3 regions of the Massilia sp. NBRC 108631 genome follow, and region 1 is predicted to be linked to each of the others. Evidence: predicted binding sites of a transcription regulator. Region 1 holds the regulator's gene; each other region holds the start of a gene.

Region 1 (5,578 bases):
CCGCAAAAAAGGGCGCCAGATGCGCCCTTTGTTGGGAGTGCCGGTGACCCGTTATGCGGTCGGGGCAGGTTCGTACGTGTCCGGGAGGTGCTTGATGGCGTCGTGGCCATGCTCCTGCACCTTGGCTTTGTACTTCATCACTTGGCGGTCCAGTTTGTCGATCAGCGTATCGATGGCAGCATACAGGTCTTGCGACAGGCTTTCCACGTACACAGTCTTGCCGGACATTCGCAGGTTGATCTCGGCCTTCTGCCTTTTGTCTTTCTCGGTGAGGTTATCTACAGTCAGGATGACAGCAATATCAATAACTTGATCGAAATGGCGCTTGACCCGTTCCAGCTTGTTCTGCACGTATTCACGGATGGCGGGGGTCACTTCGAGATGATGTCCACTGATGGTGAGATTCATACACACTCCTAAAGATAAGGGTTCGTACGCTTTGGTGTTTTTGGCGCGCAGGGGAACCCAAGTAAAACTACAAAGCTTTACGCAGACTTACCGGAGGGATTTTCAAGGCTTCGCGATATTTGGCAACAGTCCGTCGCGCAATTACCATGCCCTGTTCACCCAGCATGTCCGCAATCTTACTGTCGGATAAAGGATTTTTCGGGTCTTCAGCTCCTGTCAATTGCACAATCAGCGCCCGTATCGCCGTCGAGGATGCTTCTCCTCCTGCTTCGGTGGCGACGTGACTGCCAAAGAAATATTTCAACTCAAACATCCCATGCGGAGTCAGCATGTATTTCTGAGTTGTTACGCGAGAAATAGTGCTCTCGTGTAGTCCCAGTGTATCAGCAATTTCACGCAACACAAGGGGTCTCATGGCAACGGCGCCATGGCTGAAAAAGTTCTTTTGTCTTTCTACTATCGCCTGCGCCACGCGCAAAATGGTGTCGAAACGCTGGCGCATATTCTTGATCAGCCACTTGGCTTCCTGCAGCTGCGCGCCCATGGCCGACTCGCCCTTGCCCTGCTTGAGCATGTTGGCGTACAGCGCGTTCACGCGCAGGCGCGGCATCACGTCGTTGTTCAACGTGACCTGCCAGCCGTTGCGCGCCTTCTTCACGATCACGTCCGGCACCACGTAGTCGGATACGTCGGAGGCGAACTCGGCGCCCGGATGCGGATTGCACTGGCGGATCACCGCCTGCGCTTCGCGCAGGTCTTCGTCGTCGCAGTCGAGGGCTTTTTTCAGCTTGTTGAATTCGCGCTGCGCGAACCAGGCCAGGTGCTTTTCCACGATGCAGATGGCCATGCGGCGCGTCACCAGCGGCACCCCGGGCATGCGCTTGATCTGCAGCGCCAGGCACTCGGACGCGCTGCGCGCGCCCACGCCGATAGGGTCGAAACTTTGCAGCAGCGTGAGCGCCGTCTGCAGTTCCTCGAGCTCCACGTCCGCCTCTTCCGGCAGGCGCGCATGGATTTCCTCCAGCGGCTCTTCGAGGTAGCCGTTTTCGTCCAGCGCATCGATGATCAGTTCCATCAGCACGCGGTCGCGCGGCTGCTGCACGGTCACGCGCATCTGCTCCATCAGGTGCTCGCGCAGGGTGCAGTGGCTCGCTTCGAGCTGCGGGCGCGAGTCCTCGTCGTCCGGCGCCTTGCTGCGGCCGGCGTCGCTCCAGTCGGTATCGGCCTCGGCGCCGCTGGCGCTGTCGCCGTCGCCGCTGGCGCCCTCGAAGGGATCGCCCTCGCCGGCCGGTGCGCTGTCCTGCGCCGGTGCGCCCACTTCGGCCGGCGAGGCGTCCGCGCCGGTGGACTGGGTCGGGTTGATGGCGCCGTCGCCCAGCAGCCGCAGCGAGCGGTCCAGCGGGTCGTCCAGCCGTTCCAGCAAGGGGTTCTCGCCGAGCAACTGCTCCAGTTCCTGGTGCAGCTCCAGCGTGGACAGCTGCAGCAGTCGAATCGACTGCTGCAGTTGCGGCGTCAGCGCCAGGTGCTGAGAGGTGCGGAGTTGCAGTGACTGTTTCATGGCGGGCTTACATGCGGAAGTGTTCGCCGAGGTAGACGCGCCGCACCGATTCGTCGGCGATGATATCGTCCGGACGGCCGGACGCCAGCACGCTGCCCTGGTTGATGATGTAGGCGCGGTCGCAGATGCCCAGCGTCTCGCGCACGTTGTGGTCGGTGATCAGCACGCCGATGCCGCGCTCCTTGAGGAAGCGCACGATGCGCTGGATCTCGATCACGGCGATCGGATCGACGCCGGCAAACGGTTCGTCGAGCAGCACGAAGCGCGGGTTGGTGGCCAGCGCGCGCGCGATTTCCACGCGCCTGCGCTCGCCGCCCGACAGCGACAGCGCCTGGTTCTCGCGCAGTTTCTCGATTTGCAGGTCGGCCAGCAGGCGGTCCAGGCGCTCGTCGATCTCGGCCTTGCTCAGTGCCTTGCCGTTTACGCGCTGGATCTCCAGCACGGCGCGGATGTTGTCCTCCACCGTCAGCTTGCGGAACACCGACGCTTCCTGCGGCAGGTAGGACAAGCCGAGCGTGGCGCGCTGGTGGATCGGCATGCTCGACACGTCCACGCCGGCGATATCGATGCTGCCCGCGTCCGACGGCACCAGGCCGACGATCATGTAGAAGGAGGTGGTCTTGCCGGCGCCGTTCGGGCCCAGCAGGCCCACCACTTCGCCGCATTCCACCTGCAGCGACACGTCGTGCACCACCTGGCGCTTGCCGTAGCTTTTCTGCAGGCCGCGCACCACCAGGGTGCTGGTGCAGCTTGGGATTGCTTCAGCCATCGTTATTTCCCCGCCGGCGGCTGCTGCGCCGGCACGGCCGGGGCGGCTGGCTTGGGCGTGGACGGCTGGATCACCATGGTGCCGCGCCCGCCGCCGGTCTTGCCTTCGCCGCTGACGGTGTTGCGCACGCTGAACTGCTCGCGACGGCTGTCGTAGGAAATGAATTCGCCGGCCACCTCGTCGCTCGGCTTGCTGCCTTCCAGGCGGCGCACCTTGGCGCGCGAGAACAGCTTCACCAGTTCGTTCTTGCCGTCGTACTCGATGCGTTCGGCTTCGCCTTCCATCCACTGGTCGCCTTCGCCGTCGCGTTTCTGGCGGAAGGTGGTGGGCTTGCCGCCGGCGCTGGTCAAGGTGACATACTGGTAGCCTTCCGGATCCTTGGTCACCACCGCCTTGGCCGCCTTCATCAGCAAGGTGCCGCGCGTGAGCACCACATTGCCGGTGAAGGTGCTGATCTGCTTGACGTCGTCGACGTCCGCGTTGTCATAGTCGATCAGCGTGGGCTTGGTGGAGTCGGCCTTCTCGGCCTGCACCAGTCCGGCCGCGCACAGCAGCAGCGCCGAAATCAGGAGTTTTTTCATCGTCTGTCCATTCACTATTTAGTTTGCGGCGGCGGATACACAATCCGGCCGCGTCCATTCAGCGACACCTGGCGCGTGGCGTTGTTCGCCTTCATGCCGGCGCCGGTCGCCGTGGCGCCGCCCTGCACGATCTGCACCGGCTGGTCGGTTTCCATGCGGTCCTCGTCCGGGTAGACGGTGAGCGCCTGCGTCGTCATCTGCATGGCCGGGCTCTTGCCCTGGGCCGCGCGGTCTATCTTCACATTGCCCTTCAGCTGCACGCGCGTGTTGTTCTCGTCCACGCGGGCGCGCTCCGCCGTCATGTCCATCGGCGGATGGGTGCTGCTCAAGTTGCGCACCATCGGCTTGTCGATCTCCGAGGCGTCGTCGATCGGGCGGTGCACCAGCTTGTCGCCCGACACGATGTAGCTCGGCTTGCCTTCCTTGGTCATGCGCACCACGCTGAACTGCTCGATGATGTAGTCGGGCTCGTTCAGGCGCTTGTCGGCCAGCATGTCTTCCTCGCCCCGGTTCAGCAGCTGCAACAGCCAGAACGTGCCAAAGGCAACAAACACCGCGATCACCAGGGTGATGCTCAAGCGCCAGCGGTGCGCAGTACGCTTACGCATGGTTAAATCTCCGCATCATCTACCTTCTCAGACCAGGAACTGGGCCATGACCTTATCGTAATTGCCGGTGGCGCGCAGCACGAATTCGCACACCTCGCGCACCGCCCCGCGCCCGCCGTGGGCCTCGGTCACGTGATGCACCCGGCTCAGCACATCGGCGCGGCCGTTCGGCACGCCCACCGCGAAGCCGACACGCTTCAGTATCGTCAGGTCCACCACGTCGTCGCCGATAAAGCACACCTGCCCGGCCTGCAGGCCGGTCTTGGCCAGCAGGTCGTTGAACGGGGTCAGCTTGTCGTGGCCGCCCTGGTGCACGAACTCGATGCCCAGGTCGCGCGCGCGGGCCGTCACCTGCGGCGAGCGGCGCGCGCTGATGATGGCCGTCAGGATGCCGGCCTCCTGCAGCAGCTTGATGCCCAGGCCGTCGTGCACGTTGAAAGTCTTCATCACTTCCCCGTCCGGGCCGTAATGCAGGCTGCCGTCGGTGAGCACGCCGTCCACGTCGAAGATCATCAGCTTGATGTTGGCCGCGCGTGCCACATTTTCAAGATTGTAGGCCTTGTTCATCAGATCACCTTGGCGCGCGTCAGGTCGTGGATGTGCAGCGCGCCGGCCAGCTTGCCCTCGGCGTCCACCACCAGCATTTGATTGATGCGGAACTGCTCCATGATGGCCACCGCGTCCACCGCCAGCTTGTCCGGCGAAATGCTGCGCGGATTGGCGTGCATCACGTCGCGGATGATCACCTTGCTAAAGTCCTGCACTTTTTCTATCATGCGGCGCAAGTCGCCGTCGGTAAACACGCCCACCGGGCGGTTGTCGGCATCGACGATGGCGGTCATGCCCATGCCCTTCTGGGTGATTTCCAGCAGCGCGTCCGGCAGGCGGGTGTCCAGGCCCACGGACGGAATCGCGTCGCCGCTGCGCATCACGTCGCGCACATGGGTCAGCAGGCGGCGGCCCAGCGCGCCGCCCGGGTGCGAGCGGGCGAAGTCTTCTTCCTTGAAGCCGCGCAGGTCCAGCAGCGCCACGGCCAGCGCGTCGCCCAGCGCCAGGGTGACGGTGGTGCTGGCGGTGGGCGCCAGGTTCATCGGGCAGGCCTCCTTGGCCACCGACACGTCCAGGTGCACGTCGGCCAGCTTGGCCAGGCTGGAGCCGGGCTTGCCGGTCATGGAAATAAGGGTGCTGCCCATGCGCTTGACCACCGGCAGGATGGCCATCAGCTCCGCGCTTTCGCCGGAATACGAGATGGCGATGAAGGCGTCTTCCGCCGTCACCATGCCCAGGTCGCCGTGCGCCGCCTCGGCCGGGTGTACGAACAGGGCCGGGGTACCGGTCGAGGCCAGCGTGGCGGCGATCTTGCGCGCGATGTGGCCGGATTTGCCGATGCCCGACACCACGACCCGGCCTTTGCAGTTCAGCAGCAGCGCGACCGCCTTGCCGACGCTGTCGTCGGTGGCCAGGCGCGCATGCATGGCGGTAATGGCGTCCGCCTCGATCTGCAGGGTTTCTCGGGCCAGCGCCAGCGCGCGTTCGGCCGTGTTGTTGTCAAAAGCTTTCAGCATGGGAATTCCATCGGTTACACTCATGCCGGAAGTATAGCCGAATTGCGAAAGCAAAAAACTTGCCAGTCCCAACAAACAACGGGATCAGC
Region 2 (5,578 bases), on a different contig from region 1:
TGGAGATGGTTTTCCCGGACAGCACGAAGGGCCGCAAGTCGATATGGCGCGGCGCCACGCCGCTTTCCACGAAGGTGGGGCAGTTGGACAGGGCCAGCGTCGGTTGGGCGATATAGCCGTCCGGCTTGGCAATCAGGCGCCGGCGGAAGTCCGCGATCTGCTCGCGGGTGGAGGCCGGGCCGACCAGCATGCCGTAGCCGCCCGCGCCGTGCACTTCCTTCACCACCAGGTCGGGCAGGTGGGCCAGCGTGTACTGCAAGTCCTCCTTCTTCCGGCACTGGTAGGTCGGTACGTTGTTCAGCACCGGTTCTTCGGACAGGTAGAAGCGGATCATGTCCGGCACGTAGGGATAGATCGATTTGTCGTCGGCCACGCCGGTGCCGATCGCGTTGGCCAGCGTGACGCGCCCGGCGCGGTACACCGACAGCAGGCCGGGCACGCCCAGCGAGGAATCGGGCCGGAAGGCCAGCGGATCGAGGAAGTCGTCGTCCAGGCGCCGGTAGATCACGTCCACCCGCTTGGGACCGTGCGTGGTGCGCATGTAGACGGAATTGTCGGCCACAAACAGGTCCTTGCCCTCCACCAGTTCCACGCCCATCTGCTGCGCCAGGAAAGCGTGCTCGAAGTAGGCCGAGTTGTACATGCCGGGCGTCATGACAACAATGGTGGGGTCGTCCGCGCCCATGGGCGCCACCGAGCGCAGGTTGTCCAGCAGCAGGTCGGGATAATGGTCCACCGGCGCGATCTTGTTGCGGGCAAACAGTTCCGGGAACAGCCGCATCATCATCTTGCGGTCTTCCAGCATGTAGGAGACGCCGGATGGGACCCGCAGGTTATCCTCCAGCACGTAGAATTCGCCCTGGCCGGCGCGCACGATGTCCACCCCGGCGATGTGGGCGTAGATATCGGAGGCCACCGCGATGCCTTGCATCTCCGGACGGTACTGGGCGTTGCGGTAGATCTGCTCGGCGGGAATGATACCGGCCTTGATGATGTTCTGGCCGTGGTAGATGTCGTGGATGAACATGTTCAGCGCCTTGACGCGCTGTACCAGTCCGGTTTGCAGCTGGCGCCATTCGCCGGCCGGGATGATGCGCGGCACGATGTCGAAGGGGATCAGCCGCTCGGTGCCGGCGTCGTCGCCGTAGACGGCGAAGGTGATGCCGACGCGGCGGAACATCAGGTCCGCTTCGGCGCGCTTGCGCTCGATGGTTTCAGGCGCTTGTTGGGCCAGCCAGCGGCAGAATTCGCGGTAATGTTCCCGCACTTCCGATCCGCCGTCCGCATGCATTTCATTAAAGAAGGTAGGCATCTGCTTGTTCCGTGGCTGCGATACGCTTGTAGTATCAAGAAGCGTGCCAGCATTGCAACGAACAGATGCACCGGTTTAGTGCGGTTCCGGCTGCGCGCCGGCTTGTAGCTCGTGGTGCCTACCGCTTCAGGCAGGCGGCAAAGTCTTCCACCGCACCGTAAGCGGGCTGCGCCGGCCGGGCGGCGCCGCATAGGTCGGTCGCCGGCAGCGCCGAGCCCGGCTCCTGCGCCGACGCCGAAGCGCTGCGGCGCGGCACGTCGCCGGCCCAGCCCAGGTCCAGCGCCAGCGCATCCCGGAACAGCGCCCGTTGCGGATGGGAACCGACAAACAGCCGGTTCAGGCTGGTGTCCAGGTTGTCGCCCGCGTGCAGGATGCCGCCACGGTCCGCGCGCAGTCGGCCGTCGATGATATTGCCTTCCACCTGCACACTGCTTTCCGGGAATCGCGCCACGATGCCGGCCGTGTCGATCAGCGTGTTGTGCAGCACCTTGCTGGTGGCGGCGCGGTTCAGATAGATGCCTTCGTCCGAACATGCAGCAACCACGTTGGACTGGATGACACCGCCGTCCTGCTCGGTGACGCAGCGCTGGTCGCGGCAGTAGGGCGTACCGGTGCCGCCGCCGCCCAGGGACAAGCCGACCCGCTGGCCCGGGTGGCCGCGCAGCTTGTGCTCGCACAGCACCACGTTGCGTTCGAACAGGTTGCCCGCGCCCGCGCCCTTGGCATAGGCGCCGTAGCTGACGCCGTCGCCGCCGGCCTTGATGAAGTCCGAAATCAGGTTGCCACGGATGATCCAGTTGCTGGCCGCCACCAGGTCGACCGGCGTGACCGGCTGGCCGGTCTGGCGCACCGCACGGTTGGTGAGCGTGTTGAATTCGATAAGCCCGTTGTCCGGCGCGCTGCCGCCCTGCGCGTTGATCTTGAAGTGCGAGTTGAAGTCGCTGATGGTGTTGTTGCGCGCCACGAAGCCGCTGGCGCGGCCCGCTACGTGGAAGGCGTGTTCGCACGCGGCGGCTTCGGCGCAGGCGCCGCGTATGGACAGGTTCTCGAAAGTCCAGTGCGGCCCCGTGACAAGGAAGCCTTCGGTCAGCTTGAATTCGATGGTGACGGTGCCGGGCCGCTCGGCGCGCACGGTGATGGGCCGTTCTTTGCTGCCGGCGGCGCTGGCGGCGACAAAGGGCCCGCTGCCCAAGCTGTACGCGCCGGGCTGCAGCGTGATCACGTCGCCGGCCCGCGCGCCCGCCAGGGCCTGCAGCAGCGCCGCCGGGGTGGCGACCGGTACGCGCTTGCCTGGCGCCGCGTCCGCGGCCTGGCCCGCGCGCAGGCCAGGCTGGGCGCCGACGTTCCAGGCGGGCAGGGCGGGCGCCCCGGCGGCGCCGCCATCCAGCGCGGCCAGCGTGGCGGACAGTTTGCGGCCGGCGCCCTCGATGATGCTGTTGTGTCCGGCGGTGCGGTGCTCCAGGTAGGGCGCAACCTGGCGCGGCGCCATGCCGACCTGGTTGACAACGTACAAGGCGGCAGCGGCTCCGCCGCCAAGGCAGATCAGGCCGATGATGGCCAGCGGGAGAAGCTTGCGTGAAGCTGTGCGGGGCAGTGCGGTCTTGGTGCGGGACATGGGATTCCGTTGAGAGAGGCGGTGGTGGGGAACGGTGCGGATGCGTTTGCGCCGGCCTGGATTGCGCGCAGCCTATTCCATGAGCCGGTACCAGGCCAGGCCTATCCACTCATAGGCGGCGTAGTAGGAAGAGGCCAGCGCGTCCGCGCGTGGCAGGAAGGAGGAGGCCGACACCGGCCCCCATGCGCGGAACATGGTGGGAGCGGCCACCACCTGCAGGCCGGCGCGCTCGAACGTTCGGCGTGCACGGGGCATGTGCATGGCGTCGGTCACCAGCAGCACGGTCCGCACGCCGGCCGGTTTGAGCAGGCGGGCGGAGAATGCGGCGTTCTCCGCGGTGGTAGCGGAGGCGGCCTCCACCCAGCGCACCTCGGTGCGGAAGTCTTCGCGCAGCGCGCGCGCCATGGACTCGGCCTTGGGCGGAATGCCGCGCGCGGGGTCGGCATTGCCCCCGCTGACCAGCAGCGGCAGCCCGGTCTGGTGCTGCAGGCGCGCACCGTAGCGCAGGCGTGCCAGTGCGATGCTGTCCGGACTGTTGCCGCCGTATTCCGGCGCGTGCTCCATATTTCCCGCCGCTAGCACGACGATGGCTTGCGCCAGCGGTTGGCCGGGCGCCAGCGGCGCGCTCATGGTCTCCAGCGGACGCACCAGCAGGCGGGCGCCGGCGTCGGTGCTCAGGACTACCAGCGCGGCCAGGCCGCCGCCTGCCAGCGCCGTGCCGAAGCGCGGCCAACGGTGCCGCAGCAGCCACCCGGCCAGCATCGCAAGGAACAGGCACATCGGCGGCAGCAGGACCACGTGGGCCAGTTGGGAGAGGGCGGAGGCAAACATCTTGGCATTGGAGCAATTGCGCCGCCGAATGTCAAGGTTTGCTTCCGGCGCCGTCCGTGCGCCAGGCCGGCCAGCGCTTGGCGAGCGCGGGATCGAGCTCCATCATCGCGACGAAGCCGGCGGCCGGCGCGCACGAGGCGCCGGTGCGCTGCCCATGGCGATGCGCGGCCGTTACCACCTCGTGGCAAAAGACGAACAGCATCGGCCCCCCGCCGCAGCCAGGCCTCAGGGCAGGGGCGCAGCCGGATAGGCAATCACCGTCTCGAACGACATCTGGTGAACCGAAGAGGCCGCTTACCTAAAGGCGCTCTGCGGTTTCGACGCGAACATTTCGGAGCGGAATTGGGGCAACGCCGGGGCGCGAAGGTTGTTAAGATTTTCACCGGATTGAACCAAAACGGTGGAGACGACATGGCAGACTTTTGCTACCCGAGGCCGCAGCTCGTGCGCGCCGAATGGACTTGTCTGAATGGCCCCTGGGATTTTTCCTACGATGACCAGCGGCGCTATCGCGGGCCGCAGGACGAGATCGAATGGGAGCGCAGCATCAACGTGCCGTTCCCGCCCGAATCGGACGCCAGCGGCATTGGCGACACCGGCTTTCACAGCGTCTGCTGGTACCGGTTGAGGCTCGATCTGGCCACGCGCGGACCGCGCACGCTGCTGCACTTCGGCGCGGTCGACTACGCGGCCAAGGTCTGGGTCAACGGCGAACTGGTGGCCTGCCACGAGGGCGGGCACACGCCGTTCTACGCCGACATCACCGCCGCGCTGCTGGACGGCGCGGAGCAGGTGGTGATGGTGCGCGCCGAGGACGACCCGGCCGATCTGGCCAAGCCGCGCGGCAAGCAGGACTGGCAGCTGGACCCGCATTCGATCTGGTATCCGCGCACCACCGGCATCTGGCAGACCGTCTGGCTGGAGCCGGTCGGCGCCACCTACATCAAGTCGCTGCGCTGGACGCCGATCTTCGAGGGCTTCGAGATCGGCTGCCAGATCCTGGCGGCCGGCGACCTCACCTCGGGCCTGACGGTGGAAGTAAAGCTGTCGCACGGCGGCAAGCTGCTGGCCGACGACGTCTACATGCTGGTCGGCCAGGAGGCCAACCGCAAGATCGCGCTGTCCGATCCCGGCATCGACGACTCGCGCAACGAGCTGCTGTGGAGCCCCGAAAACCCCATCCTGCTGGACGCCGAGCTGACCTTGCGCTGCGGCGACGCGGAGCTGGACCGGGTGCGCTCCTATACCGCGCTGCGCTCGGTCTCGGTGAACCGCGACCGCTTCATGCTGAACGGCCGGCCTTATCATCTGCGGCTGGTGCTGGACCAGGGCTACTGGCCGGACACCATCATGACCGCCCCGAGCGACGATGCGCTGCGGCGCGACGTGGAGCTGGCCAAGGCCATGGGCTTCAACGGCGTGCGCAAGCACCAGAAAATCGAAGACCCGCGCTACCTGTACTGGGCCGACAAGCTGGGCTTGCTGGTGTGGGAAGAAATGCCGTCCTGCTACGCCTTCAGCCCGCTGGCCGTGACGCGCATGGTGCGCGAGTGGACCGAGGCCATCGAGCGCGACTACAGCCATCCCTGCATCATCGTCTGGGTGGCGTTCAACGAATCGTGGGGCGTGCCCAACCTGACGGCGATGCAGGCGCACCGCAACGCCGTGGAGGCGCTGTACCACATGACGCGCGTGCTCGACGCCACCCGCCCGGTGATCGGCAACGACGGCTGGGAAGCCTCGGCCACCGACCTGCTCGGCATCCACGACTACGACGCCGATCCGCAGCGCATCGCCGCCCGCTACGAGCTGACCGACCC
Region 3 (5,578 bases), on a different contig from region 1:
CCAACGGGGTCGGCTGGGTGATCTCGGGATTCAGCGAGCCCAGGCGCACGTGCAGGCCGGTCTGGCGGAAGATCTGCATCAGGCGCGCCACGTTGTCCAGGTAGGTCGGGTGGCGGTCGTGCACTTCCGGGATCAGCAGCAGGTTGCGCGCGTCCGGGCAGTACTTGTCGATCGCGGCCATGGCGGCCTGCACCGACAGCGGCAGCATTTCGCTGGCCAGGTGGTTGAAGCCGCCCGGGAACAGGTTGGTGTCGACCGGGGCCAGCTTGTAGCCCGCGTTGCGCAGGTCCACCGAGCAATAGAACGGTGGCGTATGCTCCTGCCACTCGAGGCGGAACCAGCGCTCAATGGCCGGCGTGGCGGCCAGGATTTTTTCTTCGAGGTCGAGCAGCGGTCCGGTCAGGGCCGTGACGAGGTGGGGAACCATGGCTACATCCTTAACAACTGGGGAAACTGTCTAATCTTACCGTGCGAGCTCACCAAATCGGGGCGAAAACGCCAATTTAAAGGCCGTAAAATGCAAAAAGGCGCCCCGAAGGGCGCCTTTTGCAGCATTTTTGCGGAAAAAACAGCGATTAAGCGTGGTAAGCCGATTCGCCGTGGCTGGTGATGTCCAGGCCTTCGCGCTCTTCCTCTTCCGGCACGCGCAGGCCGATGGCGATGTCCACCAGCTTGTAGGCGATGACGGACACGATGGCCGACCAGGCGATGGTGATGCCGACTGCGGTCAGCTGGGTAATCACCTGGCCGCTGATCGAGTAGTCGGCCGAGGCTTTGTTGGCCACGTAGTCGAAGATGCCCTGGCCGCCCAGCGACGGCGCAGCGAACACGCCGGTCAGGACCGCACCCAGGATACCGCCCACGCCGTGCACGCCGAACACGTCCAGCGAGTCGTCGGCGCCGATCAGGCGTTTCAGGCCGTTCACGCCCCACAGGCAGACGATGCCGGCCAGCAGGCCGATCACCAGTGCCCCCATCGGGCCGACAAAGCCGGCCGCCGGGGTGATGGCCACCAGGCCGGCCACTGCGCCCGATGCCGCGCCCAGCATCGATGGCTTGCCCTTGGCGATCCACTCGCCGAAGACCCACGACACGGTGGCGCAAGCGGTTGCCAGCAGGGTGTTGATGAAGGCCAGCGCGGCGATGTCGCCCGCTTCCAGTGCCGAGCCGGCGTTGAAGCCGAACCAGCCCACCCACAGCAGCGACGCGCCAATCATGGTCATGGTCAGCGAATGCGGCGCCATGGATTCACGGCCGTAGCCGACGCGCTTGCCGATCATGATGGCGCCAACCAGGCCAGCCACGGCGGCGTTGATGTGCACTACGGTGCCGCCGGCGAAGTCCAGCGCGCCTTTCTGGAAGATGAAGCCGGCTTTCGCGCCCTCGGAAGCGGCGGTGGCGGCGTCCTTGATGGCGTCCGGACCGGTCCAGAACCAGACCATGTGGGCTACCGGCAGGTAGGCGAAGGTGAACCACAGCACAATGAAGGCCAGCACGGCGCTGAACTTGACGCGCTCGGCGAAGGCGCCGACGATCAGGCCGCAAGTGATGGCGGCGAAGGTGCCCTGGAAGGCCACGAAGATGAACTCCGGAATCACCACGCCCTTGCTGAAGGTGGCCGCGACGCTGAAGGCGCCCTTGACCGGATCCCAGATGCCGTTCAGGAACAGGCGGTCGAACTTGCCGTAGAAAGCGCCGCCTTCGGTGAACGCCAGCGAGTAGCCGTAGATGCACCACAGTACGATGACCAGGGCAAACACCATGAACACCTGCAGCAGGACCGACAGCATGTTTTTCGAACGCACCAGACCGCCGTAGAACAAGGCCAGGCCCGGAATGGTCATCAGGATCACCAGCAGCGTGGCGACGAACATCCAGGCGGTGTCGCCCTTGTTCGCCACCGGTGCTGGGGCGGCGGGCGCTTCGGCCGGCGCGGCGGCGGCCGTGGCGGCAGCAGGCGCGGCGGCTGGCGCGGCAGCGGCGTCGGCAGGAGCGGCGGTGGCGGCGGCAGGCGCGCTGGCGGCTGGCGCCTCGGCTGGCTTGGCGTCTTGCGCGTAGCCCGGCAGGGCCGCGCTAAAGGCAAACAGGACAGCGGCCCCGGCCAGCAGTTTTGTTATGGTTTTCTTCATTTTAAAAGTTCCCCTTGGACTTAGAGAGCGTCGTTGCCGGTTTCGCCGGTACGGATGCGGACAACCTGTTCCAGGTTGTAGACAAAAATCTTGCCGTCGCCGATCTTGCCGGTGCGGGCCGCGCCCTCGATCGCTTCGATGGCCTGTTCAACCACGGCATCATCCACCGCCGCTTCGATCTTGGTCTTGGGCAGGAAGTCGACCACGTACTCGGCGCCACGGTACAGTTCGGTATGGCCCTTCTGGCGCCCGAAGCCCTTGACCTCGGTCACGGTAATGCCCTGCACGTTAATCGCCGACAAGGCCTCACGGACCTCATCCAGCTTGAAGGGCTTGATAATGGCGGTAATCAGTTTCATCGGAGGCCTCGCTTAGAAAATTTTGGAAACGGTCAGCACGGCGCCCAGTTTGGCCAGGTCCTTGCCATTTTGCGGAGAGGTATAAGCCGAGGTGGTGCCTTTGACAGCGGCCAGCGACACGGTGACCACGCCGTAATCCTTGGTTACGCCCACTTTCCAGTCGGTGTAGCTGGCGGCGCTGTTGTTCTTGACGTTCTGGCGGCCCACGTGCAGGTTCAGGATGTAGCCGTCCTGGATTTCCTGGTTCACCGAGGCGTCGAAGTAGCCGCTGTTCTTGCTGTCGGCAAAGCCGAACAGGTTGGTGGTCGAGTGCGAATACTTCAGCGTGGCCGGACCATAGCTGACTGCGCCGTACAGTTCGAAGGTATTGGCGCTCGGATGCAGGTCGTTGGACGGGTAGAAGTAGTACAGGCCGCCCACGTCGTAGCTGAAACCGCCGCCCAGATCACCGCGCTTGCCGCCGTATACATCCCACTCGACCTTGGCGTCGCCGCCCGCGTCGTCGATCCACTTGATGGTCGACAGCCAGGTACCAGCGTAGAAACCGCTCGGATTGTGCACCCAGTCGGCGCCGCCCTGCAATGCCGGCTTGAGGCGGGTCTGCGAGATGCCGCGATAGCGGTAGTCGGTGGTCAGCGCCGCGTTGAACGACACTTCGTTATCCGGTTTCGCCGCTGGCGCGTCTTCCGCGCGGGCCACACCAGCTCCCAGGCTAGCCATCGCGAGTGTGATTGCTGCTGCAAGAGTCAGGTGCTTGGTCATGTATTTCATGGCGATATCCTTTAGTTTGAACTTTTGTAGCGGTTGCGGTTTAAAATCCAGGCTAAGCCTAAGCGTTCAATACTTCTTTAGCAGAATGCGTGCCAGCTGACTTCTTGCAAACTTGCAAGATAGTTAGCAGCAATTACCGGTATGGCGGCATGGCGCGGCCACAATCCCGCACCATATTAATGCTTAATTAGCAGGCATCGCACCGAAATGGTGCGGGCCGGCATAAAACCTAGGAAATACCATGGACATGAATAACTTCTTCAACGACTTGCAAGGCAAGATCAACCAGGCAATCGAGAATTCGCCGGCCAAGGACATCGAGAAAAACGTGAAATCGATGATGACCCAGGGTTTCGCCAAACTGGACCTGGTTACCCGCGAAGAGTTCGACATCCAGGCGCAGGTGCTGGCCAAGACCCGCGCCAAGCTGGACGCCCTGGAAGCGCGCCTGGCCGAACTGGAAGCGAAAGCCGCTGCACCAAAATAGGCCTGCCGGCAGTGCCGACGCCGGCACTGCCAGCTTGAGCGGCGTCAAAACGCCCTGCTGCCGGCGCGCTAAGATGGACAATCGCGCTTTGCCGCAGGAGGGACGCCATGAGCCTTGCCGTTCTGAGAAGCCGCGCACTGGCGGGCATGGAAGCGCCCGAAGTTAGCGTTGAAGTGCACCTGGCCAATGGCCTGCCGGCCTTCGCCATGGTGGGGCTGCCGGAAACGGAAGTGAAAGAAGCACGTGACCGGGTGCGCGCGGCGATCCAGAACGCCGGTTACGAGATGCCGGCCCAGCGCATCACCGTCAACCTGGCGCCCGCCGACCTGCCCAAGGAATCTGGCCGTTTCGACCTGCCGATTGCCCTTGGCATCCTGGCTGCCTCCGGCCAGATCCCCACCTCCCCCTTGCGCGACTATGAATTTGCCGGCGAGCTGTCGCTGTCCGGCGAACTGCGGCCGATCCGCGGCGCGCTGGCCATGACATATGCCATGCACCGCGCCACACATGGCGCCGGCAAAGCCCGGCGCGCCTTCATCCTGCCGCAGGCCAATGCCGACGAAGCGGCGCTGGTGCGGGACGCGCTGATCTACCCAGCCACGTCGCTGACGCAGGTGTGCGCCCACTTCGCCTGCAGGAGTGATGAAGCCGCTCCGGGAGCGCTGCTGCGCCACCAGCCCGCAGCGCTCCCGCTGGCGCCGGACTATCCGGATTTTTCGGACGTGAAAGGACAGGCCACGGTCAAGCTGGCGCTCGAGGTCGCCGCCGCTGGCCGCCACAGCGTCCTGCTGGTGGGCCCGCCAGGTACCGGCAAGAGCATGCTCGCCGCGCGCTTCCCCGGCCTGCTGCCCGCCATGACGGACGAGGAAGCGCTGGAAGCTGCCGCCGTACAGTCGCTCAGCGGGCAGTTCAACGCTGCCGCCTGGAAGGCGCGGCCGTTTCGTTCGCCGCATCACACGTCTTCCGGCGTCGCCTTGGTGGGCGGCGGCAGCGTACCTCATCCGGGCGAAATCTCCATGGCGCACCAGGGAGTGCTATTCCTGGACGAGCTGCCGGAATTCGACCGGCGCGTGCTGGAAGTGCTGCGCGAGCCCATGGAATCCGGCAAGGTCACCATTTCGCGGGCCGCGCACCGCGCAGACTTTCCGGCCCGCTTCCAGCTGCTGGCGGCCATGAACGGCTGCCCCTGCGGCTACCATGGTCACGCCAGCGGCAAATGCCGCTGCCCGCCCGACGCCATCCTGCGCTACCAGGGCCGCATTTCCGGCCCCTTGCTGGACCGGATGGATTTGCTGATCTCGGTCAATCCGCTCTCGCCCGAAGAGCTGGAAGCGCCGTCGGACGGCGAAAGCTCGTCCGCCATCGCGGCGCGCGTGCAGCAGGCCTGGGCCATCCAGCAGGCGCGCCAGGGCAAGAGCAACCAGCTGATGGGCACGCGAGAGATTGAGCGGCATTGCAAGCTGGACCGGGCAGGCAAAGCCGTGCTGCGGGCGAGCATGCTGAAATTCCATTGGTCCGCGCGGGCCTATCACCGGATCTTGCGGGTGGCGCGCACCGTTGCCGACTTGCAGCAGTCAGCTGCCATCGCCGAGCCGCACGTGAGCCAGGCGGTCCAGTTCCGCCGCGCCCTGCTCGATTTGTAGCAGCGATAGCGCCGGCGCTTGCTGCCTGCTACCATCACATCATGCATACTAAAATTACCACGCTGTTCCGTACCGCCATCGGCGCCGCCCTTGCCGCCGCCGCAGTGAGCGGCTGCAGCCCCAAGTTCGACTGGCGCGACTTCCGCAGCGCGGAAGCGCCCTACGCCGTGCTATTCCCCGGCAAGCCGG

What was found. The regulator sigma-54, encoded in region 1, starts transcription at its own class of promoters, with help from an activator protein. The targets are predictions, from matches to a motif close to TGGCANGNAANCTGCTTT.
Region 2: a site for sigma-54 is predicted at 1,344-1,361, ahead of AC6H42_RS01915 (circularly permuted type 2 ATP-grasp protein). Genes of this name have one in related genera too.
Region 3: a site for sigma-54 is predicted at 3,337-3,354, ahead of AC6H42_RS01290 (TorF family putative porin). Genes of this name have one in related genera too.

What each region holds. Positions count from the first base shown of each region.
Region 1 is NZ_BAAKJE010000245.1:12,229-17,806, forward strand. Features, by position in the region: gene hpf (ribosome hibernation-promoting factor, HPF/YfiA family) at 52-408, opposite strand; gene AC6H42_RS26265 (RNA polymerase factor sigma-54) at 476-1,966, opposite strand; gene lptB (LPS export ABC transporter ATP-binding protein) at 1,974-2,735, opposite strand; gene lptA (lipopolysaccharide transport periplasmic protein LptA) at 2,738-3,316, opposite strand; gene lptC (LPS export ABC transporter periplasmic protein LptC) at 3,331-3,924, opposite strand; gene AC6H42_RS26285 (KdsC family phosphatase) at 3,952-4,491, opposite strand; gene AC6H42_RS26290 (KpsF/GutQ family sugar-phosphate isomerase) at 4,491-5,489, opposite strand.
Region 2 is NZ_BAAKJE010000019.1:67,890-73,467, forward strand. Features, by position in the region: gene AC6H42_RS01915 (circularly permuted type 2 ATP-grasp protein) at 1-1,312, opposite strand, end outside; gene AC6H42_RS01920 (right-handed parallel beta-helix repeat-containing protein) at 1,431-2,927, opposite strand; gene AC6H42_RS01925 (YdcF family protein) at 3,000-3,758, opposite strand; gene AC6H42_RS01930 (hypothetical protein) at 3,790-3,960, opposite strand; gene AC6H42_RS01935 (glycoside hydrolase family 2 protein) at 4,170-5,578, shown strand, end outside.
Region 3 is NZ_BAAKJE010000011.1:26,383-31,960, forward strand. Features, by position in the region: gene gshA (glutamate--cysteine ligase) at 1-427, opposite strand, end outside; gene AC6H42_RS01280 (ammonium transporter) at 576-2,129, opposite strand; gene AC6H42_RS01285 (P-II family nitrogen regulator) at 2,150-2,488, opposite strand; gene AC6H42_RS01290 (TorF family putative porin) at 2,501-3,259, opposite strand; gene AC6H42_RS01295 (accessory factor UbiK family protein) at 3,501-3,746, shown strand; gene AC6H42_RS01300 (YifB family Mg chelatase-like AAA ATPase) at 3,854-5,389, shown strand; gene AC6H42_RS01305 (hypothetical protein) at 5,431-5,578, shown strand, end outside.